Regions from separate parts of the Noviherbaspirillum sp. UKPF54 genome, predicted to be linked through region 1. Evidence: predicted binding sites of a transcription regulator. Region 1 holds the regulator's gene; the other holds the start of a gene.
The links. The regulator FNR, encoded in region 1, switches genes on or off when oxygen is low (the NO sensors DNR and NnrR bind a similar motif). The targets are predictions, from matches to a motif close to TTGATNNNNATCAA.

Region 1 (3,410 bases):
TCCGCGACCGTGGTGCGATGGGGCGTGAGGTGGAGGACGGCATGATCGAGAACGTGTATCGCCTGCAGATCATGAACACTGACGAATTCCCGCACAAGTATAAGATCAAGGTTTCCGGCATCGAGACCATCGCTCTGGCGGGCGCGGAAGAAGTGGCGTTGCCCGCGACCGGTTCGCGGGCCGTACCGGTGCGCGTGCGGATCGCCCACGGCAAGGGGCAACCCGGTTCGAACAAGATCATGTTCGAAGTCGAGTCGACCGACGGTTCGGATGTCGAAGTGAAGGAAAAGGCGGTATTTTTCGTACCGCGTTAAATGCAAGGAGATTGTGATGCAAAGCGCTGATCCGAGTTTGAAGACGGACGATGGTTCGCCCTGGTATGCGAACCGCTGGCCGTGGTTTCTGATGCTGGGTCCGTTCCTGGTGGTCGTGGCAGGCTGCTTCACCGCCTGGCTCGCGGTAAGTCGCCCGGATGCCCTGGTGGTAGACGACTACTACAAGCAGGGCAAGGCGATCAACCAAGACTTGCGGCGCGACCGTGTAGCGGCGAATTTGCACTTGAAATTGAATGTGCGCTTCGATCCGGCGGCCGGCAAACTGATCGGCCATATCGACAGCCCGCAGCGTCCGGTGACCGGCAAGATATCCATCCGCCTGGTGCATTCGACCCTGCCGGAAAAAGACATCGTGCGCGAGGCGTGGCCGGATAGTAATGGGAATTTCTCGATCGACTTGGCTTTCCTCGAGCAGGCGAACTGGCAAGTGCAGGTGGAAGATCAGGCGCGCGACTGGCGCCTGACCGGCGTCTGGACATGGCCAAAACAGCATGATGTCGTGTTGTCGCCTGACCTCGCGCCCGCCGAAGGATGAGGATTGGCGCGCCGCGTGCAGATCGGCTTGAAATCGAATATCGTATCAGGGAGCGTTCTCGATTATCAAAATCGATTCTCAATAATGAGAAAAGAGACGCGAGAATGCCAGTCTGATATGGCGTTTTATAAAGACGAAGCCGAAAGGAGGGTGGTTTGATGGCGCGGTTGATGATGGTCGTCTTGTGGCCGTCTTTTTTGGTCGCGATTGTCGCGGAAGGTTTTTTCTTTTCGCTATTTGATCCGCGTGACCTGGGAATGCTCGGAGTTCATCTAGACGTAAGTCCGATGGCAGCGTATACCGTAGGATTTTTCTGTTTCTGGATGTTTTGTGCACTGGCCAGCATGCTGACTTGTTATCTGGTCGGTGTGCCGAGTGAACGCCGACCACCCTTCTGATGTTTCTAAAAAAACCGGGCCTTGCGCCCGGTTTTTTTATCTCTAAGCGTTGTCCGCAGGCCCAAGCGCATCATGCGCAGCTCAGGGTGCCGGCGGCGACTGCCTTTAGCGTGTTCGGTTCGAGCAGTTCCAGTTCACGGTTGCTGACCTTGATCCAGCCGCGCTTCTTGAATTTAGATAACAATCGGCTGATGCTTTCGATGGTCAGGCCGAGATAATTGCCGATTTCCTCGCGTGTCATGCGCAACTGGAAGCTGGTGGAAGAATAGCCGCGTGCGGAATAACGTGATGACAGATTGCTGAGGAAGGCGGCGAAGCGTTGTTCCGCCCGCATGTTGCCCAGCAAAAGCATGACGCTTTGTTCACGCGTAATTTCCTGGCTCATCATCCGGTGAAAGTGATGCAGCAGCGTCGGAATTTCGGCAAACAGGCTTTCCAGCCGCGCGAACGGGATCTCGCACACCTCGCTGTCTTCCAGCGCCACGGCGTTGCAGTGGTGACGATCGGTGCTGATGGCATCCATTCCTAACAGTTCCCCGGCCATCTGAAAGCCGGTGATCTGCTGGTCGCCGCTGGGATTGATTTGGTGTGTCTTGAAATGGCCGAGGCGGATCGCGTACAGGTTGGTAAAGGGGTCGCCGACGCGATACAGGTGGCCATCGCGCGGGATGCGGCGACGGCGCCCAATGATCTTTTCCAGCTTGTCCATTTCGGTCGAGCCGAGCCCCGTAGGGAGGCAGAGCTGGTGCATGCCACAGGCGGAACAGCGTGCTCGCAAGTCTTGCGCGCTCGCGGCACCCGATGCATTGGAAGAATAGGCGGGATGAGTCATATCGGCAGAATTCATTCTATGCAGAATCATGTTCGCGCTCGCTGTAGGTTTTTAGGCGTTTTGGGGTTCGGGTCAAAATTGAGCCAGGTCAAGAATCCTAATGCAAATCCCGTACCAAGCAAGCAAAATCGTGGATTAACCGGTGCCATACCAAGGCAAATCATGCGGTGAACCCTGAACATCAAGGCGCCAAGCCAGAATGCGGCCGCAATGGATGTTCGTTGCTGCTACAACTGTCAAAAACAGGAGCAGCGTTCGACGCTCCTTTTGTTCCCAAAATCGGGAAGTCAACGCCGAGCGAGCCGACGCGATCCCGGATCAGGTCGAGCCCGGGAAGGACGAAGCTTATCAGTCTCTTTTGACGCATCGCAATATTTTACCGCTCCTCTCGTAGGTCGTGTGGTTGAAATATCACTTGTGATCGGTATGGTCTTTGGCGCGCGACGGCCACAAGGCGTGCTTCCGAACTTAAGGTTTTTTTAAGGTTTATTGAATGAAGTTTTAAGAAAACGGGTCCGGATAAGTCCGTAATCTAGGCCTGTCGTCAATTGAACTTCTTTTGCAACCGCCAAACGATCGGAGACCTTCATGGAACAGGCCATTTCCCCTTCCCAGTCGCACGCCACAGGTGTTGTTCAGCGTTTCGATATTTATGCCCACATTCACAAGGCCTTGCGCCTTTTCATGAGCGATACGCTTCAAGCGGTCGGCGCCATGGATGGCTCCGACGGTGGGGAAGTGGCCTGCGTCCTGGGGCAGGTCCGCGCATTGATTGTTTTCTGCGGCAGGCATTTGCAGCATGAAAACCAGTTCATCCATACCGCGATGGAAGCGCGCCAGCCCGGTTCGGCGTGCACGATCTCGTCGGAGCACGTGCATCATGAATCGGCGCTGGAGAGGCTCTCCACCCTGGCGAGCGCGGTCGAGGGGGCGCAGGACGAGGTGCGTTCCGGCGCGATCGCTGACTTGTATCGTGAACTCGGCCTGTTCATCGCGGACAACCTGGCCCACATGCATATCGAGGAAACTGGGAACAACGCGGTATTGTGGGCAACGCACAGCGATGAGGAAATCATCGGCATCGAGCAGGCGCTAGTCGCCTCGATCCCGCCGGACGAGTCCCTTGCCACCATGCGCTGGATGATTCCAGCTCTGAGCGCTCGCGAGCGCGCGGAAAAACTGGCGCTCATCCGCCGTCACGTCCCGCCGCCGGCGTTCGACGCGCTGCTGGATGTGGCGCGTGAGAACTTGAGCAAGCGCGACTGGAGCAAGCTGGCAGATGCGCTGGGAATCGAGGACCGGATGGCGGC
Region 2 (3,410 bases), 1.2 Mb from region 1:
GCGCCGGGATCCGCCGGACTTTGCCAGTCGTGCAGATAACTGCCATCCGCAAAGGTCGCGGGAATCTTCCCCCGCTGCCATTGCGGGTGGCGCAATACGAAGTCGCGGAATTCGCCGTTGGTGACCGGCGTGGTACGCAGCGCGAACGGCGCCACCTTGACCGGCTCCTTGTCGGCGTCGCCGGAAAGCACGCTGGTGAAAGCGCCGGCCTGGATAGGCGCATAGTTCGCACCGGCCGGCGCCGCGCATGCGATTCCTGCCGCCAGCAGCAGTGCGCTTGCAACTGCCGTGGCGTGAAGGGATTGACGGAACTTGCTCATCGCATGCCTTCCTTTGATTACCGTGTCGTCTTAGTGGCCGGCGTTCACGGCCGGTGCGGCCTTGGCGCGAGCTGCCTTGACTTCTTCCACGGTGATGCGGCCACCCTTGTTTTCCCAGCTGTTGATCACGTAGGTCAGGATGTTGGCGATCTCGTCATCGTTGAGCTGGTTCATCGGCGGCATGACCGAGTCGTACTCCTTGCCGTTGACGGTGACCTTGCCGTTCAGGCCGCGCAGCACGATGTCGATGGCGCGCTTGTGGTCCGCGTTCAGGAAGTCCGATTTCGCCAGCGGCGGGAACACGCCGGGCAGGCCCGCGCCGTTGCTCTGGTGGCAGACCGAGCAGGTGCCGGCAAACAGCTGGCTGCCGGCCTTGATCTGGTCTTCGGCAGTCAGCTTGCCGCTCGCGGCAGCCTTGGTCGCGGCAGTCACCGCGGCCATGTTCGGCTGTGCGCGGTCGCCGAGGTAGACCGAGTCCACTTCCTTGCCGGAGTAGATCGCCTTGTTTTCCGGGCCGTCGACCTTCATGATCGCCAGCGCACCCTTGTTAAAGGCACGGAAGATCGAGTGATCGACCAGCGGATAGCTGCCCGGCACGTGGGTGGTGTACTCGACGACCGCAGCGCCACCGGCGGGAATCATCGTGGTCTGCACGTTTTCCTGGGTGCGGGTGCCGCCTTCGAAGCGCACGCGGTCGAAAATCGCGCCGATCACATGGAAGCTCGACACCAGGTTCGGGCCGCCGTTGCCGACGAACAGGCGCACCTTTTCATTGGTGTTCGCCTTCAACGCCTTGTCGCCGGTGAGCGAGCCTTCGGCTCCGTTGAACACGACATAGGTCGGCCGTTCATCGATCGCCTTTTCCATGTCGAACGGCTGCGCGCCTTTTTCGCGATACTTGCCGGTGGTGTAGAAATCGCCCTGCATCACATAGTATTCGCGGTCGACCGGCGGCAAGCCTTCCGGCGGCTCGACCAGGATCAGGCCGTACATGCCGTTGGCGATATGCATGCCGACCGGCGCGGTGGCGCAGTGGTAGACATACAGGCCTTCGTTGAGTGCCTTGAAGGTGAATTGCGATTCATGTCCCGGCGCGGTGAAGCTCGACGCGGCGCCGCCGCCCGGGCCGGTCACGCCGTGCAGGTCGATGTTATGCGGCATCTTGCTGCTCGGGTGATTCTTCAGGTGAAACTCGACGGTATCGCCCTGACGCACGCGGATGAAGCTGCCGGGGACGGTGCCGCCGAAGGTCCAGAAGGTGTAGCTGACGCCTTCCGAAATTTGCATTTCCTTTTCGACGACTTCGAGGTCGACGATGACCTTGGCCGGGTACTTGCGCTTGATCGGAGGCGGAACAAACGGCGGGCTGGTCAGCGTGGCGTGAATGGCCGGCCCTTGCGGCGGGCCGAAATCGCCCGCCGATTTGGCCGGAGCCGGTTTGGCGGCGAATGCATTGACGCCGGGGAGAGACAGGCTGATTGCCATGCCTGCCGCTGCAAGCAGGGCGGATATCGTCTTGATCGAAGCTTTCATGATGGGCCTTTGAGGCAATGAGTAAAAAATGAGTTGCTTGGACGGAAGATACCTGCCGGATACATCTATTGTGATTGACTCAAATCAATTTTCTCCGAATACACGCAAAGGGGAGGATAGGCGGTCATCCCTTTGCCATATAGACGCCACGCGCGAAACCCGGTATATGGATGCGGGGCTGCCGAGCCTTTCTGCAACGTTCGCTGGAACGAGGCATACTGCGGTTTGCACGCCGCGCCCGGGTGGGCGCGGCGTTTTTTCTTTGCCACATTAAAAAGAGAAGAGGACCGCATCATGACGATCAAAGTGGGCGAACGCCTGCCCGAAGGCACCCTGTCGGAATTTATCGAAACCGCATCCGAGGGCTGCTCCCTCGGCCCCAATACCTTCCAGGTCGGCGAGCTGACGAAGGGCAAGAAAATCGCGATCTTCGGCCTGCCGGGCGCTTTCACCCCGACCTGTTCGGCTCAGCATGTGCCAGGCTATGTCGCGGCGGCCGACAAGTTCAAGGCCAAGGGCGTTGATGAAATCTGGTGCATCTCGGTCAACGACGCATTCGTGATGGGCGCCTGGGGGCGCGACCAGAAGGCGACCGGCGTGGTGCGCATGATGGCCGACGGCAGCGCGGCCTTCACCAAGGCGCTCGGGCTGGAGTTCGATCTCACGGCCAGAGGCATGGGCATCCGTTCGCAGCGCTATTCGATGCTGGTCGAGGATGGTGTCGTGAAACAGCTCAACGTCGAACAGCCAGGCAAGTTCGAGGTATCCAATGCGGAAACGTTACTGAAGCAATTGGGCTGAATCGATTGCGAAGAACGAGAAAAACGGCGCTCCGGCGCCGTTTTTTGTGGCAGTCCGCCTGCATCAGGAAGCGATGACGACCTTGACCTGCGCTTCCTTCAACATCTTGTTCAAGGCTTCCGGCGGCCTCGCGTCGGTAAACAGGATGTCGACCTGCGACATGTGAGCCATGCGCACCAGCGCCTGGCGCCCGAACTTGTCGTGGTCCGCCACCAGCCACACTTCGCGCGACTGCTCGATGATCGCCTGCGCCACCTTCACTTCGCGTGGATCGAAGTCGCGTAGCGTGCCGTCCGCCTCGATGCTGGAAATGCCGATGATGCCGATATCGACCTTGAACTGGCGGATGAAATCGATGGTCGCTTCGCCGACGATGCCGCGGTCGCGTGCGCGTACCACGCCTCCGGCCACGATTACTTCGCATTGCGGGTTGTCGGCCAGGATCGCGGCAACGTTCAGGTTGTTGGTCACCACATGCAAGCCGGGATGGTGCGCCAGCGCACGCGCCACTTCCTCGGTGGTGGTGCCGATATTGATCAACAGCGAACAGCCCGGCGGCACCTGCCTGGCCACGGCCTTCGCGATGCGGCGCTTGGCCTCGATATTCATCACCTGGCGCTGGTTGTAGTCGATATTTTCGACCGAAGAGGGCAGCCCCACGCCGCCATGGTAGCGCGCCAGCAGCTTGGCTTCCTCCATCTGCTTGACATCCCGGCGCACCGTCTGCGGCGTCACGTCCAGCTCTTGCGCCAGCTC

Region 2: a site for FNR is predicted at 1,928-1,941, ahead of nirK (copper-containing nitrite reductase). Genes of this name have one in related genera too.

The regions. Positions count from the first base shown of each region.
Region 1 is NZ_CP040128.1:1,833,384-1,836,793, reverse strand. Features, by position in the region: gene ccoG (cytochrome c oxidase accessory protein CcoG) at 1-314, shown strand, start outside; gene FAY22_RS08480 (FixH family protein) at 331-870, shown strand; gene fnr (fumarate/nitrate reduction transcriptional regulator Fnr) at 1,339-2,019, opposite strand; gene FAY22_RS08465 (hemerythrin domain-containing protein) at 2,689-3,410, shown strand, end outside.
Region 2 is NZ_CP040128.1:2,996,594-3,000,003, reverse strand. Features, by position in the region: gene FAY22_RS13815 (formylglycine-generating enzyme family protein) at 1-320, opposite strand, end outside; gene nirK (copper-containing nitrite reductase) at 351-1,805, opposite strand; gene FAY22_RS13805 (peroxiredoxin) at 2,148-2,654, shown strand; gene FAY22_RS13800 (DeoR/GlpR family DNA-binding transcription regulator) at 2,718-3,410, opposite strand, start outside.